Regions from separate parts of the Thalassorhabdus alkalitolerans genome, predicted to be linked through region 4. Evidence: riboswitches for the same ligand, from Rfam matches in the RefSeq annotation. Region 4 holds a riboswitch; each other region holds the start of a gene.
What was found. Region 4 has a riboswitch for cobalamin ahead of ACFPU1_RS12775 (ABC transporter substrate-binding protein). Riboswitches for the same ligand answer to the same signal wherever they lie in the genome.
Positions count from the first base shown of each region.

Region 1: it holds a riboswitch for cobalamin, as region 4 does, so the genes downstream of both, ACFPU1_RS09075 (ribonucleoside-diphosphate reductase subunit alpha) here and ACFPU1_RS12775 (ABC transporter substrate-binding protein) in region 4, are expected to answer to the same signal.
Region 2: it holds a riboswitch for cobalamin, as region 4 does, so the genes downstream of both, ACFPU1_RS15390 (ABC transporter substrate-binding protein) here and ACFPU1_RS12775 (ABC transporter substrate-binding protein) in region 4, are expected to answer to the same signal.
Region 3: it holds a riboswitch for cobalamin, as region 4 does, so the genes downstream of both, ACFPU1_RS09695 (5-methyltetrahydropteroyltriglutamate--homocysteine S-methyltransferase) here and ACFPU1_RS12775 (ABC transporter substrate-binding protein) in region 4, are expected to answer to the same signal.

Region 1 covers NZ_JBHSOZ010000003.1:1,288,346-1,293,818, forward strand. The annotation lists gene ACFPU1_RS09065 (flavodoxin domain-containing protein) at 1-172, opposite strand, end outside; gene ACFPU1_RS09070 (ribonucleotide-diphosphate reductase subunit beta) at 179-1,216, opposite strand; gene ACFPU1_RS09075 (ribonucleoside-diphosphate reductase subunit alpha) at 1,243-3,534, opposite strand; cobalamin riboswitch at 3,721-3,917, opposite strand; gene ACFPU1_RS09080 (DUF2971 domain-containing protein) at 4,192-5,166, opposite strand.
Region 2 covers NZ_JBHSOZ010000010.1:77,804-83,276, forward strand. The annotation lists gene ACFPU1_RS15375 (response regulator transcription factor) at 89-805, shown strand; gene ACFPU1_RS15380 (ATP-binding protein) at 805-2,586, shown strand; gene ACFPU1_RS15385 (class I SAM-dependent methyltransferase) at 2,749-3,480, shown strand; cobalamin riboswitch at 3,560-3,754, shown strand; gene ACFPU1_RS15390 (ABC transporter substrate-binding protein) at 3,970-5,001, shown strand; gene ACFPU1_RS15395 (FecCD family ABC transporter permease) at 4,982-5,473, shown strand, end outside.
Region 3 covers NZ_JBHSOZ010000004.1:33,665-39,137, forward strand. The annotation lists gene ACFPU1_RS09670 (hypothetical protein) at 1-55, shown strand, start outside; gene ACFPU1_RS09675 (universal stress protein) at 82-507, shown strand; gene ACFPU1_RS09680 (YwbE family protein) at 641-835, opposite strand; gene ACFPU1_RS09685 (alpha/beta fold hydrolase) at 1,045-1,809, shown strand; gene ACFPU1_RS09690 (patatin-like phospholipase family protein) at 1,828-2,676, shown strand; cobalamin riboswitch at 2,754-2,945, shown strand; gene ACFPU1_RS09695 (5-methyltetrahydropteroyltriglutamate--homocysteine S-methyltransferase) at 3,162-4,292, shown strand; gene megL (methionine gamma-lyase) at 4,532-5,473, shown strand, end outside.
Region 4 covers NZ_JBHSOZ010000005.1:378,630-384,102, reverse strand. The annotation lists gene ACFPU1_RS12795 (assimilatory sulfite reductase (NADPH) flavoprotein subunit) at 1-73, shown strand, start outside; gene cysI (assimilatory sulfite reductase (NADPH) hemoprotein subunit) at 101-1,822, shown strand; gene ACFPU1_RS12785 (DUF2243 domain-containing protein) at 1,900-2,289, opposite strand; gene ACFPU1_RS12780 (hypothetical protein) at 2,609-2,950, opposite strand; cobalamin riboswitch at 3,083-3,281, shown strand; gene ACFPU1_RS12775 (ABC transporter substrate-binding protein) at 3,592-4,599, shown strand; gene ACFPU1_RS12770 (FecCD family ABC transporter permease) at 4,703-5,473, shown strand, end outside.

The DNA of each region.
Region 1 (5,473 bases), on a different contig from region 4:
AGGTGTATGTCCCAACTGCTACGATCTGAAAGTCCTGAAGCTGTGATAATGGAAAGAGGGCTGAAGGATAAGAGACTACGTCGATGTCTCGCATTTCCAAATACTTCTTAATCATTTCTGCCAGCTCTTCGGTGTTCCCGGTCACTGATGCGTAAATAACAGCCGCTTTCATGGTACCTTACAGCTCATCAAATCCATTTGACTGAGTAACTTTCGAATAGGTTCTTGATTTTTGTTCAAAGAAATCTGATTTCGTTTCATTGATCATTTCGTCGCTGTATACTTGGATCCACGGCATAGGGTTGTCCTTTTCTTCATACAGATTGTTCAGTCCTAATTGCCGCAGACGTTTATTTGCTAAATACTCTACATATTCTTCAAATTCATCTAAATCGATACCTTCGACCTCTTTAAGAATGTAATGTGCCCATTCTTTTTCCAGTTCGACGGCATGCCCAATGGTGTCATAGACATAGGAAATGTTCTTGTCTGTATGGAGCTCGGGATTTTCCGCCAGCAAAATCCGTACAAACTGAGAAATAAAGTACGCATGCTGCATTTCATCCCGCTGAATATAACTAATCATCGTGCTTGTTTTCAGCATTTTTTGCTGACGGGCCAAGTGATAGAAAAAAGCAAAACCAGCATAAAAATAAATACCTTCTAAATTAATTGAATTAATGGCTAATTTAAAGAGCGCTTGTGGTGTCGGCTCTTCACGAAAACTCTCGTAGGCCTCTAAAATCAATTGATTTCTTTTGCGAACAATAGGATCCTCTTTGGCCTGGTTGAACCTTTCATTCTGCTCACGTAAAGGAACAAGGGAACTCAACACATAAGAGTAGGACTCGTTATGGACAGCTTCTTGCTGGGCTACAACCGCAAAAATTGCTTTAAAGCTGGAATCTGTCACATAATCCATTACCTGGCTCATGGTTGGAGTTTGCAGGCTGTCCAATGAGGCAAGCTGAGTATTGATTCTCAGGAACACATCTTTTTCAACATCACTTAAATGATCCCATTGTTTAATATCATCCTGCATATTAATTTCCTGAGCCTTCCAGAAGTTCGAAAGGAGAGTCTGATATAACTCATACATTTGTGGATAAGCTATATCATTCCAGTTAAGCAGTCCTGAAGACTGTCCATTAATAATGCCTGTAGATTTATTCGGGGCTGCTGGATTCATTAATTTCACTTTTGACAATGAGGACATTTCGATCCCTCCTAAAATAGGTTAAGTTAGCTGTGACAAGCTTCACACTCTTCAATTTCTGACTGGGAAGTGCTCCGTACATAATAGGTGGTTTTCAACCCCTGTTTCCAGGCTTCAAAATGAAGGTTGAGCAACTCTTTAGCCTTAATGTCATGACGGACATAAATATTAAAGCTTATTGACTGATCAACATGGCGCTGTCTGGCAGCGTTTTGCCTGATGCTCCAAATCTGGTCCAGTTCATGGCGGGCCCGTTGGTAATAGAGATACGTATGGTGATTTAAGTCTGGAGCTGTTACCTTAAACTTAAAGTTCTTCTTTTCTTCAGCAAATTCCACTGCGTACAACGGGTCAATTCCATCTGTGGATCCACCGATTTTGGCAGTAGAAGAATTAGGAGCTACAGCCATCATCCATCCGTTTCTCACTCCAGTAGCAGCCACCTCTTCCTGTAATTCCTGCCACCGTTTTGACGTATAGCCTCTTCGCTCAAAATAAAGACCTGTTTCCCACTCAGAACCTTGAAATTTACTATAAGCCCCTTTTTCTTTTGCCAATTCCATGGAAGATTGAATCGTGTGATAGGCAATGTCTTCGTATATTTTATCTGCGTATTCCACAGACTTCTCAGATTCCCACTGGATTCCTTTTAATGCCAAAAGGTGATGCCAGCCAAACGTTCCAAGACCCACCGCTCTGTACTTTCTGTTGGTAACTTGCGCCTGACCCACTGGAATGTTGTTTAAGTCAATGACATTATCAAGCATCCTCATCTGAATAGGTATCAGCCTTTCTAAGACCTCATCCCTTACTGCTGACGGAAGATTAATAGAAGATAAATTACACACCACAAAATCTCCTGGTTTACGGACAATAACAATGTTTCCCTCTTCGTCTTCATACTCTTGACTAATAGGGGAAGGTGACATATTTTGTGTAATTTCTGTGCATAAATTACTGCAATAGATAGAGGTTCTTCCCTCCCCTTTCAAATGCTTGTTTGGATTTTGACGATTTACTTCATCCCGGTAGAACATGTAAGGTGTTCCTGTTTCCAGCTGTGCCACCATAATTCTTGCCATGATATCCATGGCTCGGTAGGTCTTTCGCGGAAGAAGAGGGTGATTGACTGCTTCTTCATACTTTTCTGTAAAATATTTACGGTCTTCTTCGTCATAAAAGTCTTCAAGACCAACCGGAGTGCCATCTTCACTCTTCCAGCCCATGATTTGTTTCACCTGGTGAGGACAAAACACATGCCATTCGCCTATGCTTCTTCCGTTCTCATCTGTCTCCTGTAACTTATGCATAAATAGGTCAGGTATCGTAACCCCGGTAAAAATATCGTGAGCTTTCCTTCTTTCATCACCATTATTTGTTTTTAAGTCAAGAAAACCGTTCATAATGTCCTTGTGGAATAAGTCTAAATAAACAGCCACCGCCCCTTGACGCTGTCCCAGCTGGTCCACACTCACAGCTGTGTCATTAATCAGCCTGATCCACGGTACCACTCCAGAGGAATTACCTTTAAACTTCTTTATATCTGATCCTAAAGCTCTTACCTTCCCATAATAAATGCCAATCCCACCGCCATCCTTGCTGAGGCGGGCAATGTCCCAGTTATTCAGGTAAATACTGTCAAGTGAGTCATCAACTGTATCTATAAAACAAGAAGACAATTGACCAAAACTTTTTCCTGCATTAGATAAAGTAGGAGTCGCAACCGTCATATATAAATTGCTTAGTGCCCAATATGCTTCCTTTACTTTTTCCAGCCTTTTGTTTTTTTCTTCCTTCTGCATAAGGGTCATCGCAATGATCATAAACCGCTCCTGCGGCAGCTCAAATACTTTCCCCTCATGATCTCTCGCTAAATACCGGTCTGCCAGTAAAAATAAACCTATGTAAGTAAACAACTCATCTCGCTTGGGTTCAATTTCCCGTTCTAATTCCTTAATTTCCTGTTCAGAATATGCTGCTAACAAATGATCGGAATAGATTCCTTTCTCACGTAACGTTTTCATTAGCTTATACAAGCTTCCATATCGTCTCTCCGCCGTGCTGTACCCTCTATGTAAAGCCGCCTGCTTGTATAGTTCATTTAAATACAGCCGTGCTGCAACAAACGTCCAGTCTGGCTGGTCCATTTGTATTTGATTTAATGCATAGAGCATAGCTTGATGGTTCACGTCTTTATCCGTTCCTGTAAAAGATGTAATATATTCTTTGATTTCCTTTGCATTAAAATTGTAACGATCAAAAGCTTTATCAATTGTATCCATCACTTCATGTAATTCCTCTTTAACATGTACTGTCATTTTCTTCCTCCTTATTCCTGCTTTATTCTAAGCTGGCCGTTGTCGTCTCACCGCTCCTGATATTTTTTCGAATTAAAAAATCCGCTCAAATTAATGTGAGCGGATGAAACGATAGCAAGTAATGGAGAAAGATACTTTGGTCTTTCCCTGTGCCACCGTTTCATCTTCTCAATCCCCGAAGAAGGTGAAACATCTTAAGATAAGACAGGTCTCCTGACTTGTGCGTCTTCCGTCCATGAGCTCCTTCCCGTATAAAAACCGATCAAGTTTATTTATACAGTGGATACGACTCATTTCGTCAGCACTTACAGTTGCGGGGGCAGTCTTGGATTTTCACCAAATTCCCTTTTACGCCAAATGGCATCTCATCTCAAGGCAAACAATATATAGTTTTCTCGATAACAAAAAACACAATATCTTGTGAAATTCTACATTCATACTACATGACTTATCCCAATTTAGCAAGTTCATAGATCCATAGATTATTAATTTATTTCTTCAAATGTAAAGCATCTCTACTATTACATGGGGGGAGCATTTGACGTCAATTATCACATTTTGTCGTAATACCCGAAAAGTCTAAGGCTGCGTTGTTTTTCTTTTCCTATTCGCTGAAAATACATTTATATTACCTACACTAACCCCTGCATAAAAGAATTAATACCTCAGTGAAGCAACGGACTTACTAATAACCATCCTCTCCGTTTCATATCCCTTACTTTTTAAGTAATACTCCATACCTGCTTTAGCAATGTCTATGTTATTTTTCGGACCGATGGTCACACGTTTTATAGGAAGTTTCTCTGGAAAATGAATCGTAATAAACGGGATGATTACTCCATTTGAAGCCCGGAAGAAAACCTCTGGGCCCCTCTCTTTGGTAGTGAGCTTTCGTGGAAGAGCAATTCGATATTCTTCTTCACTTTTAAAAGCCTCATCCTTAAAAAAGATCGAACAAGTTGCTAGTATAGAAAAGAAATGTTCTGACAGCTCTCCCCCGATTTCTTGCAGCGTATACTGAGGGTGAAGATGGGATAGATATTGAAAGGTTTCCATGAGAAAATCCATAACTATTTGTTCTTGTTCTCTTCTGTCGTATATTACCCTTCCATACACTAAGGTATATTCACGGGCAAAATGACTGGAAAAATCATTTATTTTTTTCAGCATGTCACCAGAGGAAAAGCCGATATTGTATCCGTCGCCTTTTGCGTAGTTATACCAAAGAGCCAAAGAGTCTTTATTTTCGGTCAGAGAGAATATATATACCTCAAAATCGTCAAGGTCTATCTTCTCCATAAACCTTTGCCATGTCTGTTTTAATTCTAAAATAAATAACTTTTTCAGTTCCTGTATATATGTATCTTCCCCAAAGTTATCCGTCAGCTTATTTTCGACCTGTCCCAATACTTTATTAATAATTCCTTCTATATAAATAAGTTCATTTGAGTCATTTAAAAAGGTTCCTCTGCTCATCCACAAATTGTTTGTTTCTACCATGCCCATTAAACTATCTAAACCGGTGTAATGATACAGTTCCTTTTGTACAGTGTGATCTTTTCTGATTTGCTGGTCTACCGACTGCCAAAAATGCAGCGATAAAGCCTCTGCCAGTGTCCCCTTTTTATCCATGGTTTCTCCCCTTCTACTCAAGCATAAGTCTTATTTCCAGCTTGTATTTTCCCTTCTTTGTGTAAGAATAATCCCCGGTCCACGATTTTTTCATTGGTGCGCCCCATGTACTGGTATGCGTGACTCAGAATATCAGGAGCTCATTTAGGCATTATACATTTACCCAAATCCTTTCGGCTTACTGTCTATTTTCGTTCGACTCCTGCTTTTTCCAAAGGGGCCACTCTTCGACATGACAAATATAACTTGGAACTTTGACAGAACCTATGAAAAAAAGACGGTCTCAAAAAATTCTCATTGAGACCAC
Region 2 (5,473 bases), on a different contig from region 4:
ACGGTACGAATGATATGGCTTCATATGTTCATTAGGTGACGAGTCATGAAGACTAACAGCTTAGGAAGAGGATTAGGAGGCAAGCGATATGAGTAAGGAAGCAAGAATATTGGTAGTCGACGATGAGGATCGTATCCGCCGTCTGCTGAAAATGTATTTAGAAAGAGAAAATTATGAAGTTGAGGAAGCCGATCATGGTGAACTGGCGTTAGAGTTAGCATTAAACGAAGAATACGATCTTATCTTACTGGATATTATGATGCCTGGCATGGATGGAGTAGAAGTGTGCCAGGAGCTTCGAAAAACAAAAGCGACACCAGTGATCATGCTCACAGCTAAAGGAGAGGAAGCAAACAGGGTGCAAGGGTTTGAAGTCGGAACGGATGATTATATTGTGAAGCCATTCAGCCCCCGTGAAGTCGTGTTAAGGGTAAAAGCTCTGCTTAGACGCTCTTCCACAACAAAGTTCCTCCAAACAGAAACGCAAACAAAGGATGTATTGGTCTTTCCTTATTTAACCATTGATAATGATGCCCATAGAGTATCGGTTGAAGGTGAAGTGATAAACCTGACTCCAAAAGAGTATGAACTTCTTTACTACCTTGCTCAGTCGCCAGATAAAGTCTTTTCACGAGAGCAGCTGTTAAAAGATGTATGGAACTATGACTTTTTCGGCGACTTGAGAACAGTAGATACTCATATAAAAAGGCTCCGTGAAAAACTAAGCCGCGTGTCAGAAAATGCTGCAAATATGATTTCTACCGTATGGGGAGTAGGTTACAAATTTGAGGCTGTGAACGAATAATGCTGTGGAGAAGCGTTGTTGGTAAGCTTTGGCTTACCATTCTTTTACTTGTATCAGTCGTCCTGCTTCTCCTGACAGTTCTTCTCCTGCAGTTTTTTGAAGGGTTCCATATAAATGAGGCGGAAGAGCAGCTGACAAATCATGCGAATGTAATCGCTTCTTTAATGGAGGAGTATGATGACGACATAGAAGCACTTGAAACAATCGAAGGGATCGCCGCCTCATACGAAACGAGGCTGACAATCTTTGAAGGCACGGAACACATCTGGTCCTCAACCGCTGAGGACCCTTATAATGTCTACCTGCCCTCAGACATTTTCTTAGAAAATGAGATCCTCTCAAGGGTCATTACTGAAAATGAAAGTGTCGTCACCCACGGGGATTTTCCGGTATATGAAAATGGTGAGGAAATCCATAATGAGATCTTTGTGGTCGGTATCCCTCTGGAAATGGGAGAGGACGATGGCGCATTATTTCTTTATCAGTCTCTTGCTGTAATAGAGGATACGACAGGAGTGACAAGGCAGATTATCCTTCTTTCTGCGGGAATTGCTATTATTTTAACGACTATTTTTGCATTTTTTCTCTCAAGCCGGATTACTGCCCCCCTCCGAAAAATGAGGCAGGTCACACTTGAAGTAGCAGAAGGGAAGTTTGACACAAAGGTTCCAACACTCACTAACGATGAAATCGGGCAGCTTGCTAATGCCTTTAACCGAATGCGCCGGGAACTAAACAGAAGCGTAACCCAGGTTAATCAAGAAAAAGAGCAGCTTTCCCGAGTCCTAAGCAGTATGGCCGACGGGGTAGTAACGATTGACCGCAAAGGAAGCATTTTGATTACTAACCCTCCTGCAGATCGTTTTCTTCAGGCCTATTATTATGAAATGGGTGGAGAATTAACACTGGAAAAGCTGCCAAAGGATATGAAAAAGCTCTTTCAGCAGGTAGTGGCGATCGAGCGGGAACAAGTAACGGAAATTGATTTGCAAGGACGGCACTATGCGATTATTATGACACCTCTATATGATGGCACCTTTGTGAGAGGGGTCGTTGTGCTGATAAGAGACATGACAGAGGAGAAGCAGCACGATAAGCTGAGAAAAGACTTTATTGCCAATGTCTCCCATGAGCTAAGAACCCCGATATCGATGCTTCAAGGGTATAGTGAGGCAATTATTGATGATATTGCAGCTACAGATGAGGAGAAAAAGGAGCTTGGCCAGATTATATATGAAGAGTCTCTCCGAATGGGTAGACTGGTCAATGAGCTTCTTGATATTGCCCGTATGGAGGCCGGCCATATTCAATTAAATAAAGAACCGATTCAGATCCATGAAATGAGCGCAAAAATAACCAGAAAGTTTCACGGTCTGGCTAAAGAAGCGGGAGTCAATCTTCAAACCGAAGTTACCGGCGAAGAGCCTGTGATGGATGTTGATCCAGACAGATATGAGCAGGTGCTGACGAACTTAATTCATAACGCCATTCGTCATACGGAGGCTGGCGGAACCGTGACACTTCGTGTGGAAACAGACAAATCCGGAGTTACTGTTGATGTGGAGGACACTGGGTCAGGTATACCAGAAGAAGACCTGCCCTTTGTGTTCGAACGTTTTTATAAGGCGGATAAAGCCAGAACCCGGGGCCGCTCAGGAACGGGCCTTGGCCTTGCTATCGCAAAGAATATTGTGGAGGGACACAACGGCCAGATTTCTGCTCACAGTAAAGTGGAGGAGGGTACGACTTTTACCTTTCATATACCAAGAGAAGACATTTAAAAACCCCGAAGTTATTTGTCTTCGTAGTGCTGTTGAAAAGAGAATTATTTTGGCATGGTAATAAAGAAGGGAGAGGGCAGCACAGGCTGAAAGCCCTCTCAGTCTTTGTCCGATGAACACTTACAAGCTCCATACAAAAGTTCAGGGAAAGGAGGGGGCACATTGAGAGAATGGTACGAAGAAAGCTTTCAGGAAGACTACCTGAGAATTTATGATCACAGGGATGAACAAAAAGCAGCTCGGGAGCTTGAAGCATTAATGTCCTATATTCCTCTTCAAAAAAAGATGACAGTGCTGGATCTGTGCTGTGGTCATGGACGCCATTGCCGATGGCTTGCCCGTAAGGATTTTGACGTAACCGGGGTTGATCTATCAGCTGTTTTATTGAAAAAAGCGATTGACTTGACCAGTGATCTTTCCATTAAATACATGCGTGCGGATGTAAGAAATATTCAATTTCGCAATGAATATGATGCTGTATTTAATTTATTTACAAGTTTTGGTTATTTTCCGGATGATGAAGAAAATGAGCTTGTTTTTAAAAATGCCTATCAAGCATTAAAGCCTGGGGGCTGGTTTTTATTTGACTATTTAAATCCTGAGTATGTTACGAAAAACCTAGTAGCAGTGGATGAATCAAATAAGGACGGCCTTCGCATCAGGCAGCAGAGGAAAATTGAGAATGGGTTTGTTGCGAAAACGATTACAATTTACGAAAATGAGTCTAAAAGAGAATACCTGGAACGAGTGAAGCTTTATTCTTCAGAGGAGCTTAAAAGTATGCTTGAAAGCAGCGGTTTCACTATTCAATCTCACTTTGGGGATTATGATGCTTCCCCTTACCAAACCGCCACATCTCCTCGACAAATTTTTATTTGCCATAAGGAGAAATAAAGGGAAAATGAAAAATTTGCTGAAAAAGCATCTTTTCAAACAAAAAATATCCTGTATACTTTGAATATGGAGAAAACAAAATACCGTTCACATCTATGGTCAATTTCCTATCAAGGGAAATGTTAAAAGGGAAGCCCGGTGAAAATCCGGCACGGTCCCGCCACTGTATACGCGTGGAACGCCTATCAAGCCACTGTCTGCTAGAAGCAGGTTGGGAAGGCAGGCTGATCCAGAACGCGGAAGTCAGGAGACCTGCCTTAGATGAATATATGCCAGGCCTTCGAGGAAAAGGTGGAAGCAGACGTGGTAACTGCCTTACGGCTGTCTTACAGTGACTTAGGTTATACACATGTATGCTCTCCTTTTTGAAAAAGGGGAGCTTTTTTTTGCATCTATAGGATGTTATTGACCAAAAAACAGGAAAAGCTGCCGTATCGAGTCCTTTCACCATTATAGAGAAAGAACGGAAAGTAAAAGGAGAGACAAAGAGTGAGAAAACAATGGGTAATGGGTACGTCAGTACTTTTAGTAATGAGTTTAGCAGCATGCGGAGAGACAGAGGATACAGGAGAAGAAGCTGCCGAGGATACGACTGAAGAATCTATGGAAGAAGAGGCAGCTGAGGAGCCGCAAGAAGACACTGATGCCGACGGAGAAGACGGTGCAGAAGCCGATTTTCCAGTGACGATTGAAGATGCTGTTGGTGAAGAAGTTACAATTGAGGAAGAGCCTCAAAGAATTGTCAGCTTGATTCCGAGCAATACAGAGACTGCTTTTGCATTAGGAGCCGGAGATCGCATTGTGGGAGTTACTGACAACGATACATACCCGGAAGAAGTGAATGATATTCAGAGTGTAGGCGGGATGGAATTCGATGTGGAAACCATTTTGTCATTAGAGCCTGATCTTGTTCTGGCTCATGAGTCATCCGCTCACTTCAGTGAGGAAGGTTTCAATCAATTGCAGGAGGCAGATATAACCGTTTTATTTGTAAATGAAGCTTCTGGCTTTGATGATGCTTACGATTCAATTGAAATGATCGGTGCGGCCACAGGGACGTATGAGGAGGCTGAAACGCTTGTAGCTGAGATGCAGGAAGGTGTTAACGAGCTCCAGGAACAAGCCCAGGAAATATCCGAGGATGAAAGACAAACAGTCTGGCTTGAGGTGGGGCCGGCTCCAGAAATTTATACTACTGGTACAAACACCTTTTTACATGAGATTCTGGAAATGATCAATGCTGAAAATGCTGCCCAAAATGAAGAGGGGTGGGTTCAGTACAGTGAAGAAGATGTTATCGCCTTAAATCCCGATGTGATCATTACAACCTATGGTTTTTATGTGGAAGATCCTGAAGAAGAAATTCTTTCACGATCAGGCTGGAGTGACATTCCAGCTGTAGAAAATGAAAGAATTTACGATGTACATGCAGATAAAGTTACAAGACCAGGACCTCGTTTAGTAGACGGTGCTGAAGCAATTGCTGAGCTGGTTTATCCTGATGTCTTTAACAACGAATAAAAAAAAGTGGGCTGCTTATGGAGGGAGTGTTCTCTTCCTTTTTGCAGCCCTTATTATTGGTATTTCAATTGGCAGTATTGGAATTCCTTTTTCAACGACAGTGATAGTTCTTCTTCAGGAAGGTGCCGGGATACCACTAGGCGCTGACATCGATTCCGTTACGCGAAACATTATTTTGGATATCCGTCTTCCTCGCGTAACTCTTGCCCTTTTGGTAGGGGCGTCTCTAGCCATGGCAGGATCTGCTTTTCAGGGATTTTTAAAAAATCCCCTGGCAGATCCATTCACACTGGGTGTATCATCCGGGGCAGCTCTTGGTGCTGTGATTGTTCTTTTTCTTGGGCTTTCTCTCCCGCTGATTGGAGCTTTTACTCTTCCTTTTGTCAGTGTGATCTCCGGATTTTTGACTCTTTTTCTAGTCCTGTTTTTTGCCAGGATTGTGCAAAAGAATTTAGCTACAGAAACTATTATT
Region 3 (5,473 bases), on a different contig from region 4:
AGTAATTCTTTATACAAGCTCTGCTATGTTTTTTAAGTTCTTTTTTGAATGGTAATCTTAATTGTTGGAGGGAGTAAAGCGGTGAATTCTATATATTCCTCTATTCTGGTAGCAGTAGATGGGACAAAGGAAGCTATGCTTGCATTACAAAGAGCGATAGAAATGGCAAAAGAAAATGACAGTAAGCTGATTATTTCTCATGTAATTGATTACAGTGCGTTTCCCGAAAAGCAGCAAGAAGACCCCGCTTTTATGAAGTTGTCTGAAAGGCACGGGAATGTTCTCCTTGGTATCTGTGAAAGAGAAGCTAGATCCGCGGGACTGAAAGATGTGGAGACCACCCTTAATTTTGGATCTCCTGTCGTGAAAATATCTAAGGAACGCTCGCTGGAATTTGGTAGTGATCTAGTGATAGTGGGAAAGGAATCTAATGAGAAATATGTAAGGGTTTCAGAAAGCATTGCCCGCCATTGCTCATGTGACGTGTTAATTGTCCAAGAAGATTAAAACAGTACTTATTTTAAATAAATGATAAAAGCCAGTTAAAATTTCAGTAGAAAATAATCGAAATATAAATAAGAGAAAGTGTAAAAAGCACCCAGGCGGTGCTTTTTTTGATAGTTAACGTTAGGTGTAAAACCTAATCAATTATATTTTTCACTCGTCCTACCTGGCCATCTTCGAGTCTGACTTTAATACCGTGAGGATGAGTTGCTGATTTTGTTAATAGGTCTTTTACAATTCCTTGAGTCAGCTTGCCGCTTCGCTGATCTTTTTTTAATACAATCTCTACTTTTAAACCCGGGTACAAACTGCTGCGCTGAGTGCCATTCATAAAGCAAACCGCCTTTCTTTCAGAGTTTTTTCTGTACATACAGCTTATCATGTCTCCCTGGCAGTTAGTAGAACTCATTGGCATAAATGGCAAGGGGGAGATTATTGTATGAATTTTATATTTTGTCACAATCTAACAGTGACTACCAGAGGAACAGAGCGGGTAACAGTGAAAATAGGATCATACATTAATTATGGAGGACAGGAGCTATGCCATTTATGAAGATAAATGGATTAAAAACATATTATGAATCAAAAGGTAAAGGGGAAGCCATTGTTTTTATTCATTGCCCCGTGCATCCCAGCGATGTTTACCGTCCTGAATTGGAGGAATTATCTTCAGACTATCATGTCATTTCAATGGATATACGAGGACACGGGAGAACAGCCTCCTCCCCAGATCCATGGGATTTTTCAGATATAGCAAATGACCTGAAAGAACTTTTGGGCAGGCTTGGTATTGAAAAAGCATGGCTTTGCGGTTATTCAGCAGGCTGCTCTATTGCCTTTGAATTTACGTTTAAGTACCCTGGGGCTGTCAAAGGCCTGATTCAACTCGGCCCTGTCCCTAAGGTGGTGGATGGCCTTCTTTATTTTATTGTGAAGAATGGAGTTCGGTTATCGCTTATAGATAAACCCGCGTTGTTCCTTGCCTTTTTTGGAGCCATCATCAATACAAATGACTGGCAAAGGTTTTTGAGTTTGCTTAAAGCATCTTTACCAACAAACGGGCTGGATGCCTCACAGTTTTATCACGCCTTTTTGCATTATGATTGTACAAAACGTCTTCCTTCTATTAAAGTACCTGTTTTACTTGTATACGGGGAAAAGGACAGAATTACTGGTAAGTATGCTTTGCCCATGAAAGGTTTTTTGCCGGACAGTACATTGATTTTTATAAAAAAATGCGGACATGAGATTCCTTTAAAAAGAAGTGTTGAATTGAACCTGCGCATCAAAGAATTTATTTCATGATTACAGGAGTGTGCATGTATGGAAACCGGGTTAGCATTTGCCGGAGGAGGAATACCGGGGTCGGCAGCTGTAGGAGTGCTGCTCGCTTTTGAAGAAGCTGGAATTAAGGTTTCACACGTAACCGGATCAAGTTCTGGAGCTATGGTAGCGGCGTTATACGCCTATGGCCATAAAGCAGAGACTTTAAAAAGGATTGTTCCTTCGTTAAACAGGCGTTTGCTTGATTTTGACTGGAGATCTCTTTTCTATAGAGCCTTATTTATTCGGCCCCGAGTAGAAGGGATATTGAAAGGGGAACGTTTACGAAATATTATGGTACAACACACAGGGGATGAACCTCTGTCTTCCTTGAAAATACCATGCGGAATCGTAGCAACTGATTACGGGCGGGGGACAAGCGTTGTTTTTTCTTCAAATTCTGTGGGAGATTATGAATATGTGAACAATACTTCAATAGCAGATGCCGTAAGGGCTAGCTTTGCGATTCCAGTACTCTTTAAACCGTATCATTATGGAGAAAGAATGTTGATTGATGGTGGCGTTACCTCAAATTGTCCTGTTAGAATATGCAGGGCATTGGGAGCAGAACGCGTTATTTCTGTAGATCCTATTACACCTATTATCAATGCAAAGTCTGGTTCAGCAAGCATCGTCAAAGTCATCAATAACGTCATCAACCTTTCATTGAAAACCCAAATGGAAGCAGAGCATAAGGAAGCCGATTATAATCTCTATCCGGAGGTAGGAGCTATCGGGGCTTTTGACTTTCGGAAGGCTAGTCATTGTATTGATTTAGGGTATGAGACAGCTATGGCGAAAATAGAAGAAATAAAAAAAGTATTAACAGAACAAGAACAAGAGTATTGAGGATATGCTGACATAATAGAAAATTTTACTAAAAGCATGGACAAAGGGAAGGAATCAGCTATATACTCAGAAGTATAATTAAATAATATTAAACAGGTGTTGTAAGTTGGTTTTATACATTACAGCTTAAAAGGGAAGCCGGTGAAAGTCCGGCACGGTTCCCGCCACTGTAAATCTGAGTAACCTGCAAAGATCCACTGCTGGAAAGCGGGAAGGAGCAGGAAACAATGAAGATAAGTCAGGAGACCTGCCTGTATGATTACACATGGACCTACGGGAAATAGGGAGGGGTGTTTGCTGAATTAATTGTATTAAGGTTCATTCCTTATGCTACATAGTTTGATAGAAGCATTCAGGCCGCTGTGGTTTGTTTGCTTTTTTGTGTTGTTAATTAGAATAGGGTACTATCCTCTATCAGTTGTCTGTGTCGTGACGCTGACAGTCTTACTAGTGAGAAACTCAAAAATAGAAGAGGAGAGAATAAAATGAGTGATACAGTAAAAGGACCATTTAGAGCAGATCATGTAGGCAGTTTCTTAAGACCGGAACGATTAAAAAAAGACCGCCTGCAGAGGAACAGAGGGGAAATCACAGCTGAGGAACTGTGGGAAATGGAGAATGAAGAAATAAAACGACTGGTAGATAAACAAAAAGAAGCTGGCTTAAAAGCTGTAACAGATGGGGAATTCAGACGTGCATGGTTCCATTTGGATTTCATGAAAGAAGTAGAAGGAATGGAATTTGTCACGTTGGATAAAGGCCTTATCTTCAGCGGAGGAACGGAAACAAAGGCAGAAGGTGCTAAGGTGACGGGCAAGCTGTCTTTTGGCGATCATCCTGTGGTGAAGGAATACAAATTCCTTCACAGTATTAAGGGAGACCATGAAGCAAGAATCACAATACCGAGTCCTAGCATGTTTATTTTCAGGACAGTAACGGATGAAGAAAAAAAATTCTATTCTTCAGAATCTGAACTCTTTGCTGATCTAGTTAAAGTATACAAAGACGCAATCAGTGCTTTATATGACTCAGGCTGCCGCCACCTGCAATTTGATGATACTACTTGGTCATTATTCCTGGAGGCCGAGAAGGACAAGGACCTGGTTCTGTCGGGGGGACTGCTTCAGGCCAGAGGTCTTGACCCACAAGAAACCCTTGAATTATTCGTTGACACTGTAAATGAGGCGATCGCAGACAAACCAAATGATATGACAATAACAATGCACGTTTGCAGAGGGAACTATAAGTCCACGTATGCATCAAGCGGCAGTTATGATGCGGTTTCCGAAATTATGTTCAAGAAATTAAACGTAGATGCTTTATTTCTTGAATTTGATGATGAACGTTCCGGAGGCTTTGAACCGTTAAGCCATGTAGAGCGCGAAGATTTTTATGTTGTCCTTGGTCTGATCACATCTAAATTTCCAGAGCTAGAGGATCCAGATCTAATTCAGAACAGAATTGAAGAAGCAGGAGAATATCTAAGAAAAGAGCAGTTATGCTTAAGCCCTCAATGTGGTTTTGCCTCCACAGAAGAAGGGAATCTTCTTACCGAAGAAGAACAATGGGCCAAGGTTCGACATGTGATCAGCATCGCAAATGACGTATGGAAATAGTGAGAAGAGCCTCATCGAGAAATCGATGAGGCTTTTTTTAATAAAGGCTTGATTACATTTTGTGGTTACTATAATCAAATGGTTTATGAAAATCAATATTAGCTTTGACAGAGCCTACATAAAAAGGATTCTATGTTATATGAGTATTACTAAGAGGAGAAAACAATATAATGTTAGAAAGCGCTTACAAAAAGAAAAGTTGTTGTGTATGCTTATAGTAAAGGTCAAGGGGGGATTTGATGAAAAAGAAAACGAGTCGTTTTGAAACAAAAGCTATACATGGCGGGTACGAACCGAATGAGCATTTTGACAGCTTGACTCCGCCTATCTATCAAACCTCTACGTTTACTTTTTCTTCATTGGACGAAGGTGCAAATAGATTTTCCGGTGAAGAAGAAGGGTTCATATATTCACGGATATCTAATCCCACGGTAGATGCACTGGAAAAGCGAGTCGCTGAGCTTGAGGGAGGCGAGAAAGCACTGGCGTTTAGTTCGGGTATGGCAGCAGTATCGGCTGCTTTAATAGGTTTCACAAAGAAAGAAGATCATATCTTGTGCTCAAAAGGAGTATACGGCTGTACCTTCGGACTTCTTCAGCTGTTAAAAGAAAAATACAATATCGACCACACTTTTTCCTCCTTAGATACGCCTGAAGAAATAATATCTAATATCAGAAGCAACACAACATGTATTTATATAGAAACACCGATTAACCCTACAATGAGATTAATAGATTTGGAGAAAGTGGCCTCTATAGCTAAAGAAAGAGGAATAAAAGTAATTGTAGATAATACGTTTTCCACCCCCTATTTGCAGCAACCGTTAAAAAAAGGCTGTGACATTGTTATTCATAGTGCGACTAAGTTTATTGGAGGACATGGAGATGTCATAGCAGGTCTTCTTGCCGGGAATGAAGAGATCGTTACCTATTTAAAGAAAACAGCACAAAAGGATATCGGAGGAGTCCTTTCACCATTTGATGCATGGCTGCTCCTGCGAGGACTCAAAACTTTGGCAGTAAGAATGGATAGACATTGTGAGAATGCAGAAAAAATTGCCACAGAGCTAAAAAAGCATTCTAAAATTCAAAGAGTATATTTCCCTGGTGACCAGGATCACCCTGATTACTCTATTATGCAGAAGCAAATGAAGAAGGGAGGAGGCCTCATTTCTTTTGAA
Region 4 (5,473 bases):
GAGCCGTGAAAAAGCGGAAGAGTACCTGGCCGATATGCAGCAGCAAAAACGTTATCAACGAGATGTATATTGATTTGGGATTGAAGGGAGTAATATCAACATGGTGAACGATAGATTAAAAGCACCAGACGGACCGCCAAGTGATGTGGAACGTATTAAGGAAGAAAGCAACTATTTACGCGGAACATTAAAAGAGACAATGCTGGATCGCATAAGTGCAGGGATTTCAGATGATGATAATCGTTTAATGAAGTTTCACGGGAGCTACCTGCAAGACGACAGAGACTTAAGAAATGAGCGGCAGAAACAAAAGCTTGAACCAGCATATCAATTTATGCTTCGGGTAAGAACTCCTGGGGGAGTCTCTACACCAAACCAGTGGCTGGTTATGGATGAGCTGGCTCAGAAATACGGGAACGGTACATTGAAGCTTACGACTCGCCAGGCGTTTCAAATGCACGGTATTTTAAAGTGGAACATGAAAAATACGATTCAGGGCATCCATAATTCATTACTGGATACCATTGCAGCCTGTGGTGATGTAAATCGTAATGTGATGTGTAACCCTAACCCCTATCAATCTGAAATTCATTCAGAGGTCTTTGAATGGTCCAAAAAGCTGAGTGATGATTTATTGCCGCGAACGCGAGCGTATCATGAGTTGTGGCTGGACGAAGAAATGGTAGCCGGCACACCAGACGTAGAGGAAGAAACAGAGCCAATGTATGGTCCTTTGTATTTGCCAAGGAAATTCAAAATTGGTGTAGCTGTACCTCCTTCTAACGATGTTGATATCTTTTCTCAAGATTTAGGCTACATTGCAATCGTAGAAGATGGAAAGCTGATTGGATTTAATGTAGCAATTGGCGGAGGCCTTGGGATGACTCATGGCGATACAGAAACTTATCCCCAGGTTGCTAAAGTGATTGGCTTTTGTACACCTGAGCAGATTTACGATGTAGCAGAAAAGATTATTACCATTCAGCGTGATTATGGTAATCGTTCCGTCCGTAAGAATGCACGTTTTAAATACACGGTTGACCGTCTTGGTCTTGATACTGTAGTGGAAGAGCTTGAAAATCGTCTTGGATGGAGCCTGGAAGAGGCAAAGCCTTATTCCTTTGACCATAACGGAGATCGTTACGGCTGGGTGAAGGGTATCAGAGGAAGATGGCACTTCACGTTGTATGTAGAAGGCGGGCGTATCGCTGATTATGAAGATTACAAACTGATGACCGGTCTGCGTGAAATTGCGAAAGTCCACAGAGGCGATTTCCGCCTTACGGCTAACCAGAATCTTGTCATTGCGGACGTCTCCAGCCAGAAAAAGAAAGAAATTAATGAGTTGATTGAGCAATATGGTTTAACAGAAGGAAAGCATTATACTGCACTCCGTCGAAGTTCAATGGCGTGTGTAGCCATGCCGACCTGTGGATTGGCTATGGCTGAGGCAGAGCGTTACTTACCTTCTATGATCGATAAAATTGATGAAATCGTGGATGAAAATGGTCTTCGTGATGAAGAGATCACCATCCGGATGACCGGCTGTCCAAACAGCTGCGGCCGTCCTACCCTTGCAGAAATAGGATTTATCGGTAAGGCACCAGGAAAGTACAATATGTACCTAGGTGCAGCCTTTGACGGCAGCCGCTTAAACAAAATGTACCGGGAAAATATCGGGGAAGAAGAAATTCTAAGTGAGTTGAGAGTACTTCTTTCAAGGTATGCTAAAGAACGCAGTGAAGGCGAGCATTTTGGTGATTTTGTGATTAGAGCAGGCGTTATTGAAGCAGTGACCGATGGCACGAACTTTCATGCTTAATTAGAATTAATCAAGGTCCCTTATTCTCTATACAAAAGAGTATAAGGGACCTTTTTTGTAAAGGAAGATGGTATTTATTAATAGTACTTTTCCTCAATTATCGTCTTCCTTTCTCTGATAAGACCGTAAGCAAGCATACCAAAGCCTGTGATAACGAGCAGAAGTTCAATAATAAAAGCTTCCGGGCCATATGTAAGACGATGAAGATGAAATATCCAATGTATGACGATAATATCAAACGTCGCAAAAAAGCCTGAGGCAATGAGGACACCATGGAAAAAAGAAGGCGGAAAGAAACGCCAGGAGATAAAATAAAAAAGCAATGTGACTGCTCCGGCAAAAGCCAAAACCCCCAGCCTTTCTCCCGTCGTTTGGGCAGGAAACCCAAAAGCTTGAGCCTGATATTGATGAAACAGCAAGTCTACATAAAAAACACCAAAGAAGTAACTGATGAAGCGAGTCAACATGGTACCTCCTTTCTCTTGTTACTATTTACCTGTGCTTACATTTAATTTTCACATCCCCGTTATATCTTTTCTTTATTTTTTCCGGCACTCCTTCATGCATTTCGATCACTTAGCTGAATATGGATTGATCCTCTGGCAGGAACATGAAATAATGTTTTGAACAAAAGAAGAAATACTATTTGATAACCTGATAACAGGCTTTGTCCGGCAGTGAAATACAACGATGATAAATGTCTACGCGTGGTATATACTGGACGACATTTACAATCTTCATGACACCAAAAAGGCTGCCCCGTTAATGGGACAGCCGCAGAAGACACTAATCTATTTTTACTAATTCTACAGGTCCGTGGTCATCACAGTGGTAGCCATGTACATGGTGCAGACGTCCATTGACAATAAAGTCATAGTGATCGCCATGAGGAACAACCTCGTGACCGCAGTCATCATTGTGAGTACATCCGCAGTTCATGGGGGCACATTCGTCAGGGTTACTTTCTGTTACTGAAATTTTACATTCGTCCCAGTGGCCGTTGTGCTCGCGGTGAAGGTGACCGTCATGAACATAATCAATATGGTCACCATGTTTAATTTTAGTGTGCCCGCAAGACAAGCTGTGCTCGTGGGAATGTTTTTCATGAACAGAGTGATCGTGCGCCATTCCTATTACCTCCTTTTTATTATTATTTCACCTTTTTAAACTCATTATCCGAAACAGACGAACATAAAACTTTAGATTGGGAAAAGAGAAGATGGACAAGGCAAGGAATCAATGATACGATTTACTAAAATTATACATGCAATGGAAATAGGTGCAAGGCAAATACTGCCTGCTTAATAGGGAAGTCCGGTGAAACTCCGGCACGGACCCGCCACTGTAAGGGGGCCAATGTAATGATTGGCTTTCTCGAGTAATCTCACTGGGTAACACCCGGGAAGGGACGAGAGGATAACCCCCAAGTCAGGAGACCTGCCTATTTCAACATCACTGTTGACCTACGGGAATTAGGGAGGTGGTTAGATGCTGCACTAAAGTGTGCCTTCACTTGAATATAACCTTAATAGGCGTGACAAGACTTCCAGATATATTTGATGAGAAGTAAGCGTTTCTAACCCGATCCCCGGGGTAGAAACGCTTATTTTTTTGGTAAAGGAGTGGTTGCAGTTAATGTAAAAAGTACACAAGTAACACGCTTTGGTATGAAGAGGAAAGAAATCTTTACAAAAAGAGGAAGTGTCCTTATAATTCAAAATATAAATCGTAATAATTACTATTTGCGATTACTGAGGAGGAGAAATAAAATGAATTGGAGCAAAACATATCCGTTGTCTTTTTTACTGATCGGAACTCTTATTATGGCAGCATGTGGAGCAGAGGGGGATACTGAAACCGGAGCTGCTGAAGCGGAGGCTGATTCTTTGTCCCAGGATGAAGCAGTGGTCATTGAGAACAATGGGGAAGAACTTACATTTGAAGAAGCACCCCAGCGTGCAGTGACATTAAACCAGCACGTAACAGAAGTTATGCTCGCTCTAGGGCTTGAAGACCATATGGCAGGGACTGCATATTTAGATGACGGCATACATCCTGAATACCAGGATGCCTATGAGAGTGTACCTGTTTTGGCAGATCAATACCCTTCCCAGGAGCCTTTTTTAAATGTTGAACCTGATTTTGCTTACGCAGGATGGGAAAGTGCTTTTACAGAGGACAATATAGGAACCTTTACTCAGCTCCTTGAGTACGGGATCACCCCTTATCTTCATGAGTCTTCTTCAATGATTGGCCCGACGCTTGATGATGTATATCAGGATATTACTAATATAGGCCAGATATTTAGAGTGGAAGAAAGAGCTGAGGAATTAATCTCTGCTATGGATCAGCGGATTGCTGACGTTCAATCGCAAATAGACCCGGATACAGATGATCCCTTTAAGGTATTTGTATATGATAGCGGGGAACAAGAGCCAATGACTGGCAGTCAATTTTTTATGACAAACTTAATTGAAATGGCAGGCGGTACTAACATATTCTCTGATGCTTTGGACCAAAACTGGGGGAACGTAAGCTGGGAAGCGGTGATTGAGGAGGACCCTGAATGGATCGTTATTGTTGATTACGGGGAAACAACAGCAGAGCAGAAAAAAGAATTTTTGTTATCATATGATGCCTTGGAAAGTGTGACAGCAATACAAGAAGAGAATTTTGTAGTTGTTCCCTTATCCGCTGCTGCTGAAGGAGTCAGAGCTCCTGAAGCGTTTGAGTTGATGGCAGAAGGATTTTACCCGGATATAGCTAACGAAAATTAGGGGACTTCTTATGAGCGGTATAGCAAAAACTTATGAGACCACCCCTTTATCAGGGAAAGATAAAATGGAGGAGAAACAGCTAAAAAGGAATAAAGTTACCTACATGCTTTGGCTCAGCGGTCTTCTAGGATTACTGTTGATATCGATAACTGCAGGGGTAATGCTGGGACCAGTTGCTATTTCCCCTGAAGCAGTATGGGGAATCATTGTTTCGAAGGTTCCGTTTGTGAATGCGTGGATCACAGCTGAGTGGACTCCTGCTCATGAACACATCGTTTGGGATATCCGCTTGCCCAGAGTGCTTTTGGGCGCTGTGGTAGGAGCAGGACTCTCAATTGTAGGTGTGGCTATCCAGGCCCTGGTTCGAAACTCCCTGGCCGATCCTTTTATTCTCGGTGTGTCTTCAGGTGCTTCTGTTGGAGCTACCTTGGTGATTCTGTTTGGAGCTTTCAGTGTATTTGGCCAATATGCTCTTTCACTTGCTGCGTTTTTAGGAGCATTAGTTTCCATTGTTCTGGTTTTTATGTTAGCGCAAGTAAATAAACGAATTTCTACTGCGAGGCTCCTTCTAGCCGGCATAGCCATTTCTATGATATTGAGTGCAGTGACGAGCTTCATTGTTATTTCTGCGCCTAGAGAAGAAGGAATTCGAAACGCTCTTTACTGGTTGATGGGCAGTTTAGCCGGAGGAACCTGGGGGAACCTGTCGATTCCCTTAGCTTCTCTTGTTATTGTGTTTCTTTTTCTTTGGTTTCAATCACGTTCATTAAATCTTCTCCTTATGGGAGAGGAGACGGCAGCTACGTTAGGGATGAATATTGATCAATTCCGAAAGATCCTTTTAGTTATTACTGCTCTTCTTACTGGGGTTTTG